3 regions of the Hafnia sp. CBA7124 genome follow, and region 2 is predicted to be linked to each of the others. Evidence: predicted binding sites of a transcription regulator. Region 2 holds the regulator's gene; each other region holds the start of a gene.
What was found. Region 2 encodes PurR, which represses purine synthesis genes. Its sites were predicted from a motif close to CANGCAAACGTTTGCNTG; they were not measured.

Region 1 (7,134 bases), 1.4 Mb from region 2:
TTGTTGCGCCGTTGCCGATATTGCCGCCATAGGTCGCAACGTTACGTACCTGAGGGCCCGCTATTGTTGCCGCTGCCTCGGCAAGCAGTGGCAGATGCTGCTGAATGAGCGGATGTTCAATGAGTTCGGTAAAGGTGGTTGCTGAGCCGATGCGTAAATGATGATGGCGATCGATAGCGATCCCCTTTAATTCCGGTAAATCATGAACATCAACGATGTGGCGATATTTAGGATTCAGGTGATGAAGCTGGATTAGCACATCGGTGCCACCGGCTAAAAGCCGCGCTTGTGGATATTCAGTGAGTAGCTCACAGGCATGTTGTACGCTGCGAGCACGGTAGTAGTTTTCGATGTCGTACATGATTACTCCCTGATGAGTCCGGCCTGAACGAATTCCGCAAACAGCGTTTTAGGCGTGATGGGCAGCGTGTTGATGGAGACGCCGGTTGCCATACGAATAGCGTTTCTAATTGCGGGAGCGGGCGAGATAATCGGCGGTTCGCCGAGCGCCTTGTGCCCGTAGGCAGACTGGGGCTCATAGGTTTCAACAAATGCGCAATCTAGATCGGGCAGATCCATAATGGTGGGGAATTTATAATCCAGCAGGTTTGGATTACGGACTACGCCAGTTTTTTCATCAATGATCATCTCTTCAAATAAAGCCCAGCCGATCCCCATGCCCATTCCGCCATGCACTTGGCCTTCGGCGAGCTGTGGGTTAAGAATTCGGCCTGAATCATGCAGGTTGATAATCTTATTGATGGTGACTTTGCATAGAGGAATATCGACGCTGAGATCGACAAACGTGCAGCCAAAAGCCGGTGGGTTAGTGGTGGTTTTATGGGATATTTCAGCCAGCAGCTGGGCACCGATTTCCTGATGGTAGTAAGCATGCATCGAAACCTCCGCCACGCTCATGAGTACCATTTCAGGTTGAGCCGCCATCACCACATTTCCGTTGAGTAACGTGAGTCCCCACTGTGGCTGGTGGCTAATTAATTCAGCATGAGCCAGTATTTTACTGCGCAATTCGCTTGCCGCCTGCATTACCGCCGGTGCGGCAACATAGCTCTGTCGAGACGCAAATGCGCCGGGGTCGTAGGCAGTGATATCGGTATCTTGGGTGGATATCACGCGTATATGTCCAAAGGGAATGCCAAGCGTTTCGGCGGCCATCTGGGCGAAAACGGTATCTGAACCTTGGCCGATCTCTGTGGCACCAATTTGCAGATTTACCGTGCCGTCTTGGTTGAGCAACATGCGGGCTCCCGCAATTTCAACGCCAACGGGGTAAGTATTAGAACCGTAGCTAAAACATGCGACGCCGACGCCACGGCGCAGATCGCCTGTTTGATTTTGACAGGCGGCCTTACGGGCGTTCCATTCGAACAGATCGCGTCCTTTCTCAAGGCATTCAACGAGTCCCGCGCTATAAATCTTTTTGTGGTTAACCGGATTGATATCACCACTGCGTGCCGCATTCAGCAAACGCACATCGACGGCGTCGAGAGACAGTTTTTCTGCCGCGTCATCTAATAAACATTCAAGTGCAAAAGCCACCTGCGGTGCGCCATAGCCGCGCATGGCGCCTGCGGCGGGGTAGTTCGAATAATGCGTGAGGGCAGAATAGCCGAAGGCGCTACGGGGATAGAGATAGCTGATTTTGTTGGCACCGGCGGAAGCGATGGAATGTCCGTGCGAAGCATAAGCGCCGGTGTTCGACAACACGTCCAACTGATAGCCCGTTAAAATACCGTCGTGATTAAGCCCCAGTTCCGCGTCGATACTGAAGGCATGACGCGTGCGGGAAGCGAAAAAGCACTCTTCACGGCTGAGTTCGACCTTCACCGGAATACCGCCCATCTTTTGGGTGAGAAATGCGGCCATCGGCTCTTCGAGTACGTCCTGTTTATTGCCGAATCCACCACCAATATAAGGCTTGATCACGCGTATGTTTGACCACGGCATACCCAGCGCCTGAGCGACGGTACGGCGCACGATCTGCGGGATCTGGGTGCTGGAGACAATCACAATATGATCTGGCTGTTCCATATAGGCAAAACAGGTCACGCCTTCCATATGGCAGTGCTGGATCACCGGCGTTTGAAAATGCGCAGAGAGTTGAAAATCAGCCGATGAGATTGCTTCTTTAGGCTGATTCGCGCTGATATTACTTTTTTTCAGCGTATTGCCTTCTGGATGAATCAGCGGTGCGTCTGGTGCTAAAGCGCCCTGTGCGGTGGTTATCACCGGCAGCTCTTGGTATGCCACTTCAACCAGCGCGGCGGCACGTTCTGCGGTTAGCGCATCACGCGCAACCACAATCGCAACACCGTCGCCATAATGCCGCACATGTTGGGTGAGTAGCTGGCGATCGGCAACGTCTCGTTTAGCTGGTTCCAGTGACCAAGCATGTCCCGCGGTGGGGAATCGTAATTCAGGCACATCTTGATAAGTAAATACGGCTTCAACGCCGGGCAAAGCCAGTGCCGCATAAGTATCAATGGCCGTGACATAAGCATGGGCGAGAGGACTACGTACATATTTAGCGTAACGCATGCCATGCATTTGATGATCGTCGGTATAGCGAGCGTGGCCGGTAACCTTAGCTTCAGCGTCCACCCGCTTGAGTGGGGATCCTAACGACATAGCTTTCTCCTTAGAGGAGCGTGGGATTTTTAATTTGAATGAAATGAATAATCGAAATTTATAAATCAGCGATAAAGCAGCAAGATGTACGCCATAGGGCGTAGAGCCGTAAGGTGATTGGTGGAAACGTGAGGGGGATCGAGCGTTTTTTCTTAGACGAATTACAGAATGTGATGGCTGAAGATCGGATGACGGTGATGGAGAGTGGAAAACTATCAAAATGGGAATGTTAGTATCAAATTGAGAGCGAAGTTATCGTAATGAAATGCTTAGTATCGCTATGCTAACTGATTGGTTTTGCATGATTATGCGGGTGCTGTATTTTTGTTCTGAATACGGGGCAACACGTTTTGTCAGCGCGTAAAACTGATGATGAACCGCGCTAATCGCAAATTTCTAATTACCGTATATTTACTCTGGCAGTGAGAGGGAAGAGTCGTTAACCTGAAACTAACATTGAAAGCCTTTGGCTATCTTGCTGAGTGAAATTAGCTGAGTGAAATTAAATAATTAAGAGAGGGAAGATGTCTAATTCTCATATCCGTATTGCTATCGCCGGTGCCGGTGGCCGCATGGGAAGACAATTAATTGCTGCGGTGGCAAACGTTGAAGGCGTGGTGCTCGGTGCCGCTTTTGAGCGTGAAGGCTCTTCATTGCTAGGCGTAGATGCTGGTGAATTAGCGGGTATTGGCCAAACAGGCATAAAAGTCAGCGCAAGCCTACAGGATGCCGCCGATAACTTTGATGTCTTGGTCGACTTTACGCGCCCAGAAGGCACGCTAGCGCATTTAGCGTTCTGTGTATCTCAACGCAAAAATATGGTGATTGGTACCACCGGCTTTGATGATGCGGGCAAAGTTGCCATTAGCAAAGCGGCTGAATCTATTGGTATTGTGTTCGCTGCTAACTTTAGCGTTGGGGTTAACGTGATGCTTAAGCTGCTAGAGAAAGCGGCAAAAGTGATGGGGGATTATACGGATATCGAAATTATTGAAGCCCATCATCGCCATAAAGTTGATGCACCGTCAGGCACGGCTTTAGCCATGGGAGAAACCATTGCTCAAGCGTTAGGGCGCGATCTAAAAGAGTGTGCGGTATATGCCCGTGAGGGATACACCGGAGAGCGCGATCCTAAGAGTATCGGCTTTGCTACTATTCGCGCAGGCGATATTGTCGGTGAGCACACGGCGATGTTTGCTGATGTGGGAGAACGAATCGAGATTACTCACAAGGCATCAAGCCGTATGACGTTTGCCAGCGGCGCTGTACGTGCTGCTGCATGGGTAGGCAATCAGCCTATTGGTCTTTACGATATGCGTGATGTTCTTTCTCTCAATGAACTCTAGATAAAATCAGTAAAAATCTTCTTTTAATGTTTTTTTTAATATTAAAAATTAAATGGATAACAATGTGTTATCCATTTTTTTTATTTTAAAGTAAGGTTGGCGTGATTTTTATTGTGAGTGACTTATTAGTTGCTTTATTTTACTTTTTATTAACCTAGTGAGAAACTGTGATTGACCTTTGCAGAGGAAAATTGCATCATAAACGTATTGCCGCTAATTCACGACACTGGCAACCGTTTTCTATTTCTAGTTAATATCTATTTTTAACCTCTTCGCTGTAAAATCTCTTCTTAAGCCTTAAAAAATACAAAAAAATCATCTTTTCAGGTAGACAAGCATTCACCACGTCTTTAGAATGCGCGCAATTTGCCGGAAATTAGTCAAGAAGGCAGTTTTTTGCATTGATTTAGATCGAATGATCTGCATTAATATGCAAATAATGTGACTGAATATTCTTTGGAGGGTGTTTTGATTAAGTCAGCTATATTGGTTCTGGAAGACGGAACCCAGTTTCACGGTCGGTCGATTGGTGCAGATGGATCGGCGGTGGGCGAGGTGGTCTTCAATACGTCAATGACCGGTTATCAAGAAATCCTCACTGATCCTTCCTATTCCCGCCAGCTAGTCACTCTTACTTATCCCCATATCGGCAATGTCGGCACTAACGCCTCTGATGAAGAATCCTCCGCTGTTCATGCTCAAGGCCTGATAATTCGCGATTTGCCTCTGATTGCTAGCAACTACCGCAGCACCGAATGCCTCTCTGATTACCTCAAACGTCACAATGTTGTGGCTATCGCCGATATCGATACCCGCAAACTGACGCGTTTATTGCGTGAGAAAGGGGCTCAGAATGGCTGCATCATCACCGGTAGCATTGACGGTACTCAGCCAGATGTTCAATTGGCGCTGGAGAAAGCGAAAGCATTCCCAGGCTTAAAAGGCATGGATCTGGCAAAAGAAGTCACTACCCGAGAATCTTATTCTTGGACGCAAGGTAGTTGGACGCTGATGGGCGAATTGCCTGCGGCGAAAGAAGAGTCAGAGCTGCCATTCCACGTTGTTGCCTATGACTATGGCGTGAAACGTAACATCCTACGCATGCTGGTTGATAGAGGCTGCCGCCTAACGGTGGTTCCAGCGCAAACGCCAGCGGAAGATGTGTTGAAGCTCAACCCCGATGGCATTTTCCTATCCAATGGTCCTGGTGACCCAGAACCGTGTGATTACGCAATTCGCGCCATTAAAACCTTCTTAGATACAGAAATTCCAGTATTTGGTATTTGCTTGGGCCACCAACTTCTGGCGCTAGCAAGCGGAGCCAAAACCATCAAGATGAAGCTGGGCCATCACGGCGGCAACCATCCGGTGAAAGACCTCGATAAAGACGTTGTGATGATTACCGCTCAAAACCATGGTTTTGCCGTTGATGGCGACAATCTGCCAGATACGCTGCGTGTGACGCACAAGTCCCTGTTTGACCACACGGTTCAGGGGATTCATCGCACGGATAAAGCGGCGTTTAGTTTCCAAGGCCACCCAGAGGCAAGCCCTGGGCCGCACGATGCTGCGCCGCTGTTTGACCACTTTATCGATTTGATTCAGACCTACCGCACCACTATGACAAGAACAGCCAAATAATCAGGAGCAATAAATAAAATGCCAAAACGTACTGATATAAAAAGCATCCTGATTCTGGGCGCAGGCCCGATTGTTATCGGCCAAGCATGTGAATTTGACTACTCGGGTGCTCAAGCGTGTAAAGCGCTGCGCGAAGAAGGTTACCGCGTCATTCTGGTGAACTCGAACCCCGCCACCATCATGACTGACCCTGAAATGGCCGATGCGACCTATATCGAGCCGATTCACTGGGAAGTGGTGCGCAAAATCATCGAAAAAGAGCGCCCTGATGCCGTTCTGCCTACCATGGGTGGACAGACTGCGCTGAACTGCGCGCTTGAGTTAGAGCGCCAAGGTGTGCTGGAAGAGTTTGGCGTAACCATGATTGGTGCGACCGCCGACGCCATTGATAAAGCCGAAGACCGTCGTCGTTTCGATATCGCGATGAAGAAAATTGGCCTCGACACCGCACGTTCAGGCATCGCTCATACGATGGAAGAAGCCTTAGCCGTGGCGGCTGACGTTGGCTTCCCATGTATTATTCGTCCTTCATTCACCATGGGCGGCACCGGCGGCGGTATTGCGTATAACCGTGAAGAGTTCGAAGAGATTTGCGAGCGCGGTCTGGATCTTTCACCGACCAAAGAGCTACTGATTGATGAGTCGCTGATTGGTTGGAAAGAGTACGAGATGGAAGTGGTACGTGATAAAAACGACAACTGCATCATCGTTTGCTCGATTGAAAACTTCGATGCGATGGGCATTCATACCGGCGACTCCATCACCGTGGCACCGGCCCAAACGCTGACCGACAAAGAATATCAAATCATGCGTAACGCCTCGATGGCGGTACTGCGTGAAATCGGCGTAGAAACCGGTGGTTCTAACGTGCAGTTTGCGGTGAACCCGAAAAATGGCCGTCTGATCGTCATTGAAATGAACCCTCGCGTTTCTCGCTCCTCTGCGCTGGCGTCCAAAGCGACTGGCTTCCCGATTGCGAAAGTGGCAGCCAAACTGGCGGTGGGTTATACCCTCGACGAACTGATGAACGACATCACCGGCGGTCGTACTCCGGCCTCGTTTGAACCGTCTATCGACTACGTTGTGACCAAAATTCCTCGCTTTAACTTCGAGAAATTTGCGGGCGCAAACGACCGTCTGACTACGCAGATGAAATCCGTCGGCGAAGTGATGGCGATTGGTCGCACTCAGCAAGAGTCTCTACAGAAAGCCCTTCGTGGTCTGGAAGTCGGCGCTGCGGGCTTCGACCCTAAAGTGAGCCTCGATGACCCAGAAGCGCTCACCAAAATCCGTCGTGAGCTTAAAGATGCTGGCGCTGAGCGTATTTGGTACATCGCCGACGCTTTCCGCGCAGGTCTGTCCGTTGACGGCGTGTTCAACCTGACCAACATCGACCGCTGGTTCTTGGTGCAAATCGAAGAATTGGTGCGCTTGGAAGAGCAGGTCGCGGAAGTGGGTATCAATGGTCTGAGCCATGAATTCTTACGCCAATTGAAAC
Region 2 (7,134 bases):
TCGGGATAAATCCCGACCGTTTTGCTTAAAAATCCAGCGAACGCATAGCCGTTCGCTTTTTTATGTTTGGCCTGAATGAGAGTCGCCCCACGTTTGCTGACTGCAAACTGCAAAAAAATTTGCCATAATGCGCGCTGCATTCCATAGACCAGAAGTTGAACATGGCTGAAACCACCAATCTTAATACGCTGAGCGCGCGCTTTCGCGGGTTCTATCCTGTTGTCATTGATGTCGAAACTGCGGGTTTTGATGCCAACACCAACGCGCTACTTGAAATTGCGGCAGTCACGTTACGTATGACTGACGATGGATGGTTAGAGCCACATGAAACACTTCATTTCCACGTTGAGCCTTTTGTTGGCTCCGTTCTTGTTCCAGAGGCTCTGGCATTCAACGGTATTGATCCTGAAAATCCATTGCGTGGCGCGGTGAGCGAATACGAAGCCCTGCATGCTATTTTCAAAGCAGTTCGCAAAGGCATTAAAGATCAGGACTGTAATCGTGCGGTAATCGTTGCGCATAACGCGCACTTCGATCATTCATTTGTGATGGCCGCAGCAGAACGTGCTGGTTTAAAACGTAACCCATTCCATCCGTTTGCCACCTTTGATACTGCCGCGCTAAGCGGTTTGGTATTAGGACAAACCGTGCTTGCAAAAGCCTGTATTGCCGCCGATATTCCTTTTGATAGCACTCAGGCTCACTCTGCGCTGTATGATACAGAGCAAACCGCAACGCTGTTTTGTGAGTTGGTAAACCGCTGGAAACGTATGGGTGGATGGCCATTGCCAACACCTGCACCAGAAGAAGCCACCGAATAATCCACCGCTCTTGCTTACTGAACATCGAGTCGGTGTAAGATTTTTTGTTTATAAGTTAACGCGATAAATAATAAAGGCGCCCTTAGGCGCCTTTATTTTGCTCACAATAATCATCAACGATTACTGTTCTTCCTGTGCAGGATGCTTCGCCGCAGTCTCTTTAATCAGCTGCTGCAATTCGCCAGCGCGGTACATCTCAATGATGATGTCACAGCCGCCAACCAGTTCACCCTCGACCCACAGCTGTGGGAAGGTTGGCCAGTTCGCATATTTTGGCAATTCAGCACGAATATCTGGATTTTGCAGAATATCTACATAGGCAAAACGCTCACCACAGGCTGACAATGCCTGAACTGCTTGCGCAGAGAAGCCACAGCTTGGCAATTTAGGTGAGCCTTTCATGTACAAAATAATCGGGTTTTCAGCCAGTTGGCGCTGAATTTTTTCAATGGTGGTCATTGTCATTTTAGTTTACTTCCTCTAGCCAGTGTTATGCCTACAGCATGCAAGTGCATATCGAATTATTGTACTGGATTGTACCGAGTGTCGCTCTGAGAAAAAAACGCCATCTTTTGTGTGGCTATTATCTGATTTTCAACACACCGTCACAGCGTAAGCTCAGTTTAATCTAAAAACGTGCTATGCTATATCCGTTTTGCACATGATCAGATATGCAGCGTTTTGTGAATAAAACAGCATCTGATTCAATCATCGTAACATTTAGTCACAAAGAGAATATAAATAGCAGAAATGAATGCTGTTTTGTTGCGGCTGTTTATTTAATACTGTTTGCCATGTTTTTTGCTTGGGACAAAGCCTGGAACCTATCGATGCGTCTATATATCGCGCTCTTTGTTCTGCTGTTTACACAGCTATTTGCTAATGCAGCGAATGCCTCTCCGGGGCATAAAGTCGTTGCCGATCAGCGAAAGTCGCATGCGACAAGTAGCGAATCTGCCGATCGTAAAAAACGAAAACCAGCTACCAGCAAAAAAGAAAAAACAGCGACGCCTACAACGACAGCCAAAAATAAAAAATCGTTAGAACAAAAGAGCAAAACGACTAAAAAATCAGCGACAACTCAGCCTAGCGCTCTCGCTACTAAGTTTGCCAAAAATAGAGAAGTCGCGCGCAATAAAGCAAATAGCAAAAAAATAGATAAAGCGGTACTAGCATCTATTTCTAACCCTAAGACAAAATCCAGCGCCAAGAAAAGCGGCTCACATTCCACCGCTACGTTGGCTCGCGTAAGTAATAAAAAAACCTATGGCCGCCAGCGCGGTGAATTGAATAGCCATGGCAGAAGCAGCAAAGGTGAATTAGCCAAGCTCAAGCTGAATCAAAACAATATTGAAATCGTTGATGGCAAACCCATTCGTCTGAGTCCTCAGCATAAAAAGCGTTACCAGCATGCTAAGCAAACGGCGATGAATAAGCTGATGAATCAGGTAGGAAAACCGTATCGTTGGGGTGGTGCGTCACCAAGCACAGGCTTCGATTGCAGTGGATTGGTTTATTACGCCTATCAGGATTTACTGAGCATCAAGATCCCTCGTACCGCCAATGAAATGTATCATCTGCGTGATGCGGCTCCGGTGAAAAAAACAGAGCTACAAAAAGGCGACTTGGTCTTCTTCCGTATTAATAATCGGGGTGCCGCCGACCATGTGGGTGTTTATATGGGTGAGGGAAAATTCATTCAGTCACCTCGCACCGGCGAACAAATTCGGATCAGCTATTTAGATAACGATTATTGGCAAGGACACTACGTTGGCGCTCGCCGCGTGATGACGCCAAAAACGATTCGTTAATAGCAGAAGATCATTGTTAAACAGACTTATGGTAGGGATTCATTGCATTTTGTGATAATCCCTATCATTTAGATTTACCCCATCTTTGTATTATCCCCTCCCCTTATTTTATGTTCTGTGGCCGTTTTGAACGAATGGTGCACAAATCGCCAATTGATAACCAAAAACAAAAATTTTGCCTGTTATTAGATTCAAAACTTGCTAAAATCGATCCCCATAACAAGAGCACAACAAGATCGTTTCAATTTTAAAAACCCGCTCACTGACATTAACGTTGGTGTGATGCATGAAACATAAAACACTTACGTGTAACTGTTTCATTGCAAAATAGAGCAATAATAGGAGAGAGCAATGTCTTTTGAATTACCTGCATTACCATACGAAAAAAACGCACTCGAACCGCACATCTCCGCAGAAACCTTGGAATACCACTACGGTAAGCATCACAATACCTATGTGGTAAACCTGAACAACCTGATCAAAGGCACTGAGTTCGAAGGTAAATCACTGGAAGAGATCATCAAGACCTCTACTGGCGGTATCTTCAACAACGCTGCTCAGGTTTGGAACCACACCTTCTACTGGCATTGCCTGTCACCAAAAGGTGGCAACGCACCAACTGGCGCCGTGGCTGAAGCCATTAACAAAGCGTTTGGTTCATTTGATGCATTCAAAGAAGAACTGACTAAATCTGCCATTGGCAACTTCGGTTCTGGTTGGACTTGGCTGGTTAAAAAAGCAGACGGTTCTTTGGCGATTGTAAACACCTCAAACGCTGCAACTCCACTGACCAACGGTGACAAACCACTGCTGACCGTGGACGTTTGGGAACACGCCTACTACATCGACTATCGCAACGCGCGTCCTAAATATCTGGAGAACTTCTGGGCTCTGGTAAACTGGGAATTCGTGGCGAAAAACTTGGCATAAGTTTGCTGAGTGACGTACATGAAAAAGGCGGTCAACTGACCGCCTTTTGTTTTAGCCATGTTAATGGCTATCGATAAAAAACTTAGCGATAAATCAATGTAGCGCAGCAACAAAACTAAAGATAACAATCACAGCCAGTGCTGCGACCGTTGTCATTAGAGAATATTTCAGATCGGTTTCCATTTCTTCTTCTCCCGCATTTCGTTATCAGATCAATTTTGATTATACATAAACACTTGCAGAAAGTGTGTGAAATCATTTTCACATACCTTAAATGGGATCGCACGCAGTAAAACTTTCGATTATTCTTTCTGTTAACACACAATTTTGACTTCCCCTTTTGCATTTTATAGGCCAAAATTTACGGTTTACTGCTACGTATCAGCTTTCATAACGTAAAAGAATAGGCTGGCGCTTGATATATCCGCATATTCCTCTCTTTGATGCGATTGTAATCAGTGTATTTTGATGTACGTAAGCAAACGATTAACACAATAGCTATGTCATAGTTACATTAGCTTAGGAGTCATCTGTTTCATGGCAACGATTAAAGATGTGGCAAAACGCGCGGGCGTTTCAACCACGACAGTGTCTCACGTTATTAATAAGACGCGTTTTGTCGCAGAAGAGACCAAGACCGCGGTTTGGGAAGCAATTAAAGAATTGCACTACTCTCCCAGCGCCGTCGCCCGTAGCCTGAAAGTTAACCACACCAAATCGATCGGTTTGCTGGCGACGTCCAGCGAGGCGCCCTATTTTGCTGAGGTCATTGAGGCCGTTGAAAACGCCTGCTACAGCCAAGGCTATACGCTCATTTTATGTAACTCTCACAACAACCCTGAAAAGCAAAAAGCTTATTTAGCGATGCTGGCGCAAAAACGCGTCGATGGATTATTAGTGATGTGTTCTGAATACCCAGAAAATCTGCTGCAAACCCTTGAGGACTACCGCAATATTCCAATGGTGGTGATGGACTGGGGGACACAACGCAGTGATTTTACCGATGCCATTCAGGATAATGCGTTCGAAGGTGGCTATTTAGCCGGCCGCTATTTAATTGAACGTGGTCATCGTGATATTGGGGCGATTACCGGTCAGCTTTCTCGTAACACCGGCGGAGGTCGCCTACGCGGCTTCCTGAAAGCCCTACAAGAAGCCAACATTCCCGCTCGTGATGAGTGGATGGTAGAAGGCGATTTCGAGCCAGAATCCGGTTACAAAGCCATGCATCAAATTCTGTCGCAAAAAAATCGCCCAACGGCGGTCTTTGTGGGTGGGGACATCATGGCGATGGGCGCAATATGTGCCGCCGATGAGATGGGCTTGCGTGTACCGCAGGATATATCGGTGATCGGTTATGATAACGTGCGCAACGCCCGCTACTTCTCACCAGCGTTGACCACCATCCATCAGCCGAAAGAGCGTTTGGGCTCAATGGCCTTTGACATGCTACTCGACCGTATCGTGAGCAAGCGTGAAGATTCTCAAACGATCGAGGTGCATCCAAAACTGGTGGAACGCCGCTCCGTTGCCGATGGCCCATATCTGGACTATCGCCGCTAAGTGATGAAGAACAGCCCTTTTCTTTTAGCGCTGTTCCCCGTTGGGCTGTTCATAGCAGGAGCGTTGCCAATATTGGCAGCGCTCTTGGCACTGACTCAGCCGCTGTCTGACATTTCCTCTTTCAACACCTTCATCCAGCCGTGGACGCTTTTACTCCAATGGCCAGGTTTGATGCGCTCAGTTGGCCTGAGCTTATGGAGTGCAATCGCCGCGACGTTAATATCACTTTGGTTGGCATTAGCGCTTTGCAGTCAGGTTATACAGCGCGCCAGCTGCACCGCTCGCGCTATTTCGAGTGCGATTTTAGCCATGCCGCATATTGCACTGGCGACCGGTCTCATACTGCTGTTATCCCCCTCAGGTTGGCTACTCAGGCTTATATCCCCAACATTTACGGGTTTTGTGCGCCCGCCAGATTGGCCAATCGTCAATGACCCTTATGCCCTATCCTTAATTCTTTTATTGGTGATCAAAGAGACACCTTTTTTATTTTTGATGGCGTTTAACATCGCGGGTCGAATTGATGTCGCTCGCCAGATGCAGGCTGCTAACGCATTGGGTTACCACAGTGAGAAAGCCTGGTGGTTGCTATTAGTTCCGCAAATACTTGTGGCTCTGCGTTTGCCGTTGTTTTGTGTGCTCGCCTTTGGCCTATCCACCGTAGATATTGCGATTCTATTGGGGCCACAGCAGCCCACAACCTTGGCGTTGTTAGTTTGGCAATGGATAAGCGAACCCTCGATGGGGCATCAATCTTTAGCCGCTGCTGGTACGCTGCTACTTATTGTTATCACATTAGCCAGCTTTGGTGCGTGGCGATATGCTGAAAAGAGCTGGTTAACATATTGCCGCAACGCTTATGGACAAAGGCGCAGCACGTGGCGCATGCCGCTTACCCCACTCTGGGCAATGGGTATTGTGTTAACGCTGGGCGCCTATGCGGTACTCTTCGTGTGGTCGGTTGCATGGCGTTGGCCTTTCTCGTCTTCTTTTCCACTACAGTGGAGCTATGATTATTGGCTTACCAGCGTTCATCAGCTTAGTACTCCGATCATAAATAGTCTGCTCATTGCGAGTGTGGCGAATCTGTTAGGTTTACTTCTGTGCGTTGGTTTTTTGGAATGGCAATTTTATACGCGTAGAAATACAAACTCATGGTTTCTGCTCGCCCCGCTGTTGACTCCACAAATCAGCCTAATTTTCGGCTTGCAGCACATGGCCGCTTGGTTGGATGTGATTGGTCTGCTGCCCAGCGTGATCTTTGCTCATATGGTGTTTATCGTTCCGTATTTTTTTCTTAGCCTCAGCGGCACGTGGCAGACTTTCGATCCGCGGCTGATCTATACCGCACAATCACTTGGAAAGTCGCCTTGGACCTGTTTCTGGCGCATCAAGATCCCATTATTGAGTAAGCCATTGGCGCTTTCCGTCGCATTAGGTTTCGCGGTTAGCATAGGATTATATTTACCCACGCTGGGTTTAGGCGCTGGGCGCTTCCCCACGTTGGCAACGGAAACCGTCGCTTATGCATCCGGTATCGATCGCCGCATGGCCGCCGTTGCGGCTCTGTGGCAAACGTTCATCCCACTTTTGGTTTACGGTATCGCGCTATTTTTGCCATTCATACTGACAAGGAACAAAAAACTGTGACGGCTTTAGCGTTTGAGCAATTCCAGGTTTATCTCGATGATAGACCGCTAACTTCAGCGTTGAATACCCGCGTAGAAGGCGGACAAATACTCACGCTGATGGGGCCTAGCGGCTGCGGGAAATCGAGCTTATTGCTGGCTATGGCGGGGCATGCTCACGCCCCGCTATCAACGCAGGGAAAAGTGCTGATCGATAGTCATGATGTGACTGAACTTCCTGCCTATCAGCGAAAAATCGGGCTGCTATTCCAAGATGATTTATTGTTTCCCCACCTAAACGTTACACAAAACCTGCTTTTCGCCTTACCTGAAAACATCGGCAAAGAAGAACAGCATCAGCAGGTCACGCAGGCATTAGAG
Region 3 (7,134 bases), 900 kb from region 2:
TGAGTTAATACCGTACACGATAATCATGGTACCAAGGGTGGTAATAAACGGCGTAACGTTGAGATAGGCGATAATTAAACCGTTTACTAAACCAATCACCGCACCCACAGCACACACCACAAGAATAACTAATGGAATAGGCACAGTATCTAAATTTGGAAACACCTTATTAACGTTATCCATAGACTGCAACAGCGTTGCCGCAACCACGGCAGCCAAACCAACCTGACGCCCAGCAGATAAATCCGTACCCTGCGTCACAATCAGCCCTGCCACACCAAGCGCAATAATTATACGCACCGATGACTGAGTCAGAATATTACTCAGGTTCATTAGGCTTAAAAATGTTGGATCCTGAAAAATAATAATCGCTAGCAGCACTAACAAAACAACATAAATCCCGCCTTCTTTAAAATAAGTAAACAGGCTTTTTTTATTTAATACGCTCATATTCGAAACCCTTAAAATATCAGGTGCAACATTACCGATGCAGGATTTATAGATGCAAAGAAGCCAATCGCAGAATTTCATTCTGAGATGTTCTTTTAGTTTCAACGATACCGGCAACTTGGCCATTACTCATGACTAATATGCGATCGGTAATACCTAGCAGTTCAGGCATTTCTGATGAAATAATAATGATGCCCTTGCCTTTTTTCGCCAGCTCAGTCATCAATTGATAAATTTCAAATTTGGCTCCCACATCAATACCCCGAGTGGGTTCATCCAGCATCAGTATTTCGGGCTGAGTTAACAACCAACGACCAATAATCACCTTTTGCTGATTCCCCCCAGACAGGGAACCAATAGACGTATGATGCCCTGGCGTTTTTACCCGCATTGCATCAATAACCCACTGGGTATCGCTTTTCATTCGTCGATTATCCAGCAAGCCCACTTTATTTTTATACTTACGAATATTTGAAATAAGCGAGTTAAAACCAATATCAAGATAAGCATAAATACCGGTAGAGCGGCGTTCTTCAGTCACTAAAGCAAAACCATGGTTTATCGCTTCGTTCGCGCTATGGTTATTAATCGCTTTGCCATGCAAGCGGATCGTGCCTTTTACTTTTTCACGTATGCCAAACAGAGTTTCCACAATATCCGTTCGCTTCGCACCGACTAGCCCCGCAATACCTAAGATCTCACCTTCGTGCAAATCAAATGAAACATCACGGATTGAAGGCTGGCGAAGCGACGTCAGCTCGCGCACTTCTAAGATAACCTTACCCGGCGTATTAACCCGATCGGGAAAACGCTGGGTTAGTGAGCGCCCCACCATCATGGAAATGATTTGGTCCATACCCATACCATCTAAGGTTTGAGTCGCAATCCACTGACCATCACGCAGAATCGTTATTTCATCGCAGAGCTTAAAGATCTCTTCCATTTTATGGGAGATATAAACAATGCCGCATCCGCGATCTTTTAATTTACGGATAATCGTAAAAAGATGATTAACTTCTTTTTCTGTTAAAGAAGAAGTGGGCTCATCCATAATCACAATTTTGGCGTTATATGAAAATGCCTTAGCAATTTCAATCATCTGCATTTGGGATACAGATAATCCGGCCACTTTTTCGCGCGGATCGATATCAATATCGAGCTCATCGAATATCGCTTTAGTATCTTGATACATCTTATCTTGATCGACAAAAATCCCTTTCATCGGGTAACGACCAAGCCACATATTATCCATCACGTTACGCTGCAGAACTAAGTTTAGCTCTTGATGCACCATCGAAACGCCGTGTTCCAATGCTTCTTTGGCGCTCTTAAAATTGATCTCTTTTCCCTGAAAAAGAATACGTCCTGAATCTTTCTGGTAAATGCCAAACAAACATTTTAATAGTGTGGATTTACCCGCACCGTTCTCCCCCATTAATGCATGGATGGAGTGTGGTCGTACACGCAGATTGACATTATCCAGCGCTTTGACGCCAGGAAATGACTTATTGATATTATCCATTTCCAATAAAAACGCGTCATCGTCCTGTTTTATCGATGCGTTCTCTTGATTAGAAATCTGATCTTTTGCCAAAGAGCTGTCGGTCAACGAGTTACCCATCAAAGAGTTATCTGGCATAACATCCACCTGAAAATGACATAAAGAATAAGCCCGATAGCCTCTGGTTGAACCATCAATCAATATCGGGCTTAAAACTTAAAAGTTATTGTTATATAGGCTTAGGTGACGCTTATTTTTTAATAAACTGAGACAGATTGTCCTGATCGACGCCGACATACGGAACGCGAACAATTTTATTTTCAATTTTCCAGTTGGTGCCTTCACCCGCTGGCTTGCCTTCGGCGAGATTTTTGGTCAAATCGAAGGTGGCTTTCGCTTGGTTGCTGGCATCGTTCAATACGGTACCGGCCATTGCGCCTGATTTAACTAACGCCAGCGCTTCTGGCAGGGCATCGACGCCAAACACTGGAATAGCGGTTTTGTTATGCGCTTTCAGGGCTTCGACGGCGCCCATCGCCATAGCATCGTTGTTGGCGATAACCACTTCAATCTTGTTCGCATTTGGGCCAGACAACCATGCATCCATTTTATCTTTAGCCTGCGCGGTATCCCACATTGCGGTATCTAACTGCAATTGCTGAGTTTTAATACCTTGGTCGTTCAGGCTTTTCACCACGTAAGTTGTACGTGCTTCAGCATCTGGGTGGCCCGGCTCGCCTTTCAGCAGGACGAACTGAATCACGCCATCTTTGTTCAGATCCCAGTTAGGATTGGCTTTCCAGTGTTTACCGATCAGCTGACCCTGAATGATGCCAGACTCTTTGGAGTCGGTGCCCACGTAATACGCTTTGTCGTAGCTATCCAGCGCCTTACGAGAGGGTTCTTTGTTGAAGAACACGACCGGAACATCGTTTGCCTTCGCTTTATCAATAATCGTTGGAGCAGCAGCAGGATCGACGAGGTTAATTGCCAATCCTTTCACGCCACGCGCCATCAGCACGTCAACCTGATCGTTTTGCTTGGACTGATCGTTTTGTGAGTCATTCATCAACAATTTAACGCTGGGATCAGCCTTAGCATCGTTTTCTAACGCCTTACGTACCACGGACATAAAGTTGTCGTCGTACTTATAGATGGTGACCCCGATATTGGTGGTTGCCGCCTGTGCCGCGACGCCAAACATCATGCTGGCCGCCAAAGTTGCTAAGGTAAACGTCTTCTTATTCATGTGAAGCTCCGATTGGATGTAGGGTATTTCAGCATGGATGTCCGATTTTTCAGACGCCCTTGTTTATCGTTTCCACTATCGCTGCGGCAAGAAAACAAATACCAACGCGAACCGTTTAAAATACACATATCGTTTACATTTAGAATATCCCAGCCACTCTAGGTTTGACGCCCGAAAAACCTAGAGTATCAGGGCGATTTGCACGTATGACTGATATTTGTGATAGCGAAAACGCCACAAGAATAGACACGATTATGTTAATATTCTGTGAATGAACTCACAGATTGAAAACGGTTACATGGGCCAATCTGCTGACAAAGTGAGCTACACCACAATTATCGAGAACCCACGCTCCAGCGCTGCACTAAGGTAGGCATAAAACAGTGACCGTTGGGAGAAAGAGGCGTTTGATGAACGGACTTAAGCGCCAGCTCAGAGGCTAAAGTAGCCATAGAAACAATAGGATAACGGACGGTGGTCAGTTTAGGGCTGGTATAGCGTGCAATAGGGATATCGTCAAAACCCACGATAGAAAATTGTTCTGGAATAGAAATACCGTTTTCTTTCAACACGGCTAAAGCACCCGCAGCCATAGCGTCGTTATAGGCAAACACGGCACTCAACTGCTGATTGCGGCCAAGAAGTTCCACCATTGCGGCTTCCCCACCTTGTAGATCGGGCGAAGCATAGGCGCACCACGCTTTACCGATTTCGATCCCCGCTAATTGCATGGCGGTTTCATACCCTTTCTGCCGCATCATTTGGTCTTCAATCTGATGATTTGAACCCAAAAAGCCAATCCGACGATGGCCTTTGTCCAGCAACAACTGCGTGGCCATTTGCCCACCCGCCAAGTTATTCAGGCCCACACAGCGGTGCTCATAGCCTGGAACGATACGGTTGATCAACACCATACCCGGCACCTGCTGCATAAACGCCACCAGCTCATCGTCTGATAACATCTTTGCATGCACAATCAACGCATTGCAGCGCTGGCGTATCAGCATTTCTATCGCCTTTCGCTCTTTATCTGCATCGTGATAACTGTTGGCAATCAGCAGATTTTTGCGCTCGCGCTGGGCAACTTCATCAACGCCTTTAACTAACGCACCAAAGAACGGGTCAGAAACATCCATCACCACCACACCCAACATGTCGCTACTTTGCGTTGCTAACGCCTGCGCGTTGGCGTTCGGGCGGTAGCCGAGTTCAGCCACGGCGCTCTGCACCACGGCTTTCGTTTCCGGCGTGGTGATCGCCGTATTGTTCAAAACACGGGATACGGTAGCAACGGAAACACCCGCCAGCCGTGCAACATCACGAATAGTGATCATGCGCAACGCTCATGACGGCAAAGAAAAGCATAAAAATAAACACGGAATGGTGCAGGACAGCAAATGGCATTCATAGAGATCCCTGAGTCGAAAGCACGTACGTGATATGACCGCGCTATGCTACCCAGTTTTTCATCATTGCTGCGTGAAATATGTCACAGGAAAGAAAACGTTTTCATACATTTCGTTAACCTTTCACTTCAGCTCACGCTTTTAATTTGTGTTTCTCGCGTCAATATTCGCGTGAGGCGTCATTGCTCAACTTCTTGTTTGAGTACCCAGCGCCGTTAATTTACGCCATAACCACTCAACCGGCCCTTGCTTAAAGTGACGCAGCCAAAGTATCGAGAAAAGAACATTAATCAGCCATACTACCGGAACAACCCAGAGCAATGCCGTTCTTGACCAGTGATTAAACATGGCAAATTGATAAAACAGCGTGGTGCACAGCAGCGTTTGCAGCAAATAGTTCGTCAACGCCATGCGCCCAACCTGCCGCAGAGCGAAGGCAAGTTTAAGCCGTGAGATTTGTGGCCAGAATGCATAGATCAGCGAAACATAACCGATCATCATGAGTGGCGCAGTCAGTTCGGCAGGCACCTGAAGCAAATAGCCACTAACGTGATATTCCCAACCGTTTTGCCACTGCGCTAAGGTGGTCGGCACCTGAATGCCTAATCCCACCACCAGCGACCAAAGCGCGGTTCGCCGATAATGTCGCTGGCTGAAACTACCGCTTAGCCAGCCGCTGCGCATTAACGCAGCGCCGGTCAGCATCAGCCCTGCGAGCTGCCAGCCATACTGCACCGCGAGCGCCATCAGATTTGCGCTGAGCAAATCACTGCGATTACGCCATGCTTCCCAACCACCGTGTATTTTCCAAATGCCTTCGTACTGAATGGCGGCATATCCCGGCAGCCAAAATGCACTCGGCTCTGGCCCTGCAATCAACCCCAGCAGTAGCAGCAGCCCTAATCCAATGACATACAGCACCAGACCGGTGCGCAACAGCTGTAGCGTTGAAGAAGCATCGCGGATCATTCGCCAACTGATTAATCCAATCAGGCCGTAGGCCAATAAAATGTCACCGTCCCAAAAGAAAATGGCATGGATGAGTCCGAATAAAACCAGCCAAGATAAACGCGCACGCAGCCAGTGTTTACCTTTGGGCAACAATAGCTGAAGCCCTGCCCCAAACAGCAGCGCAAACATGGCTAAAAATTTGCCTTGTACGAAGACATGTAACAGACCCCACGTCAGCGTATCTGCGCCATCAGGTAGTCCGTTATAGGCAGGATTGAGATAGGCCGCTTTGGGTAAACCAAAACCGGTGATGTTCATTAAAAGAATACAAAGAATCGCCAGCCCGCGTACAAAATCCAGTGTACCAATGCGCGTTTTCAGCATGGCAGGTTTTGTCACCGCTTCCGGTTGAGAGTTTGGCAAACGCTGCAGCATAACGGCGATCCCTATAGACAGTACTTTAACTATACCCAAAATAATTCAAGTTGCTTGAAGGCGGCAACCCTGCTCACCCCAGCAGCTTACTCCAGTAAGTGACTGGGGTGAGCGGGTGCAGCCAACGCGTAAGCAGCTTGAAGTATGACGGGGATATACAAAAACGCCGGCACATGGCCGGCGCTGTATCACTTCGAGTCAATCACCCGATTATTCACGCTCAACTAGCCGTGATGGCGTACCGCGCGCAAAAACTCCTGACGAGTATTTTGGCTCGATTTAAACAACCCGCCGAGCGAGGTTGTGGTCGTCGCACTGGTCGCATCACGCACACCGCGGGCTTTCACGCAGTAATGCGTGGCATCGATAGATACCGCAACGTTGTTGGTTCCCAATAGAGTTTGCAGCGCAACCAAAATTTGCTGGGTCAAACGCTCTTGTACCTGCGGACGCTGCGCAAAGAATTGCACGATGCGATTAATTTTCGACAGGCCAATCACACAGTCTTTAGGAATATAGGCCACCGTGGCTTTGCCATCGATGGTCACAAAATGGTGCTCACAGGTGCTGGTTAGCGTGATATCTCGCACCGTGACCATCTCATCAACCTTCATCTTATTTTCAATGACGGTAATTTTTGGAAAATTCGCATAATCCAAGCCCGAGAAAATCTCATCAACGTACATTTTGGCAATACGGTGCGGCGTTTCCGCCAAGCTATCGTCAGATAAATCAAGATTGAGCAACTGCATGATTTCCGTCATGTGCTCTTTGATGCGCTGTTTACGTATTTCACGATCTAACACTTCCCCTCGCAGGGGAGTTTCTAGGCCACGAGCCTCTAGCGCCGTATGAACCAAAACTGCTTCTTTGCTTAGCGATGACATCAATTCTCTCCTGCAGGTAATCTTAATTCTGAGCACAACTTGATGGTGATCACATCAGAATTTTGTCATCACTTTAGTGGAGTGCGGACGCTTTATCCAGTGATACTCTTTCAGCTATACATGAAAAACCGTCATTTGTTTAATGCATATAAAATGTGCGGTTATCCATCAGAGCGCTCTGTTTGTGGGCTGAGCACGGGCTGCGTGCGAAAAACCAAACCACCGGCAACGAGCAAACCTATTGCAGCAATATAC

Region 1: the regulator PurR is predicted to act here: its motif matches at 4,222-4,239, upstream of carA (glutamine-hydrolyzing carbamoyl-phosphate synthase small subunit).
Region 3: the regulator PurR is predicted to act here: its motif matches at 4,697-4,714, upstream of galS (HTH-type transcriptional regulator GalS).

Annotation. Positions count from the first base shown of each region.
Region 1 covers NZ_AP017469.1:3,690,578-3,697,711, reverse strand. The annotation lists gene xdhB (xanthine dehydrogenase FAD-binding subunit XdhB) at 1-361, opposite strand, end outside; gene xdhA (xanthine dehydrogenase molybdenum-binding subunit XdhA) at 364-2,649, opposite strand; gene dapB (4-hydroxy-tetrahydrodipicolinate reductase) at 3,174-3,995, shown strand; gene carA (glutamine-hydrolyzing carbamoyl-phosphate synthase small subunit) at 4,464-5,636, shown strand; gene carB (carbamoyl-phosphate synthase large subunit) at 5,655-7,134, shown strand, end outside.
Region 2 covers NZ_AP017469.1:2,332,239-2,339,372, forward strand. The annotation lists gene rnt (ribonuclease T) at 162-821, shown strand; gene CPY98_RS10730 (Grx4 family monothiol glutaredoxin) at 942-1,286, opposite strand; gene CPY98_RS10735 (C40 family peptidase) at 1,652-2,632, shown strand; gene sodB (superoxide dismutase [Fe]) at 2,984-3,562, shown strand; gene CPY98_RS21110 (YnhF family membrane protein) at 3,656-3,745, opposite strand; gene purR (HTH-type transcriptional repressor PurR) at 4,100-5,125, shown strand; gene CPY98_RS10755 (ABC transporter permease) at 5,129-6,775, shown strand; gene CPY98_RS10760 (ATP-binding cassette domain-containing protein) at 6,772-7,134, shown strand, end outside.
Region 3 covers NZ_AP017469.1:1,428,050-1,435,183, reverse strand. The annotation lists gene mglC (galactose/methyl galactoside ABC transporter permease MglC) at 1-450, opposite strand, end outside; gene mglA (galactose/methyl galactoside ABC transporter ATP-binding protein MglA) at 497-2,089, opposite strand; gene mglB (galactose/glucose ABC transporter substrate-binding protein MglB) at 2,202-3,200, opposite strand; gene galS (HTH-type transcriptional regulator GalS) at 3,536-4,534, opposite strand; gene yeiB (DUF418 domain-containing protein YeiB) at 4,793-5,992, opposite strand; gene folE (GTP cyclohydrolase I FolE) at 6,217-6,879, opposite strand; gene CPY98_RS06655 (YbfB/YjiJ family MFS transporter) at 7,041-7,134, opposite strand, start outside.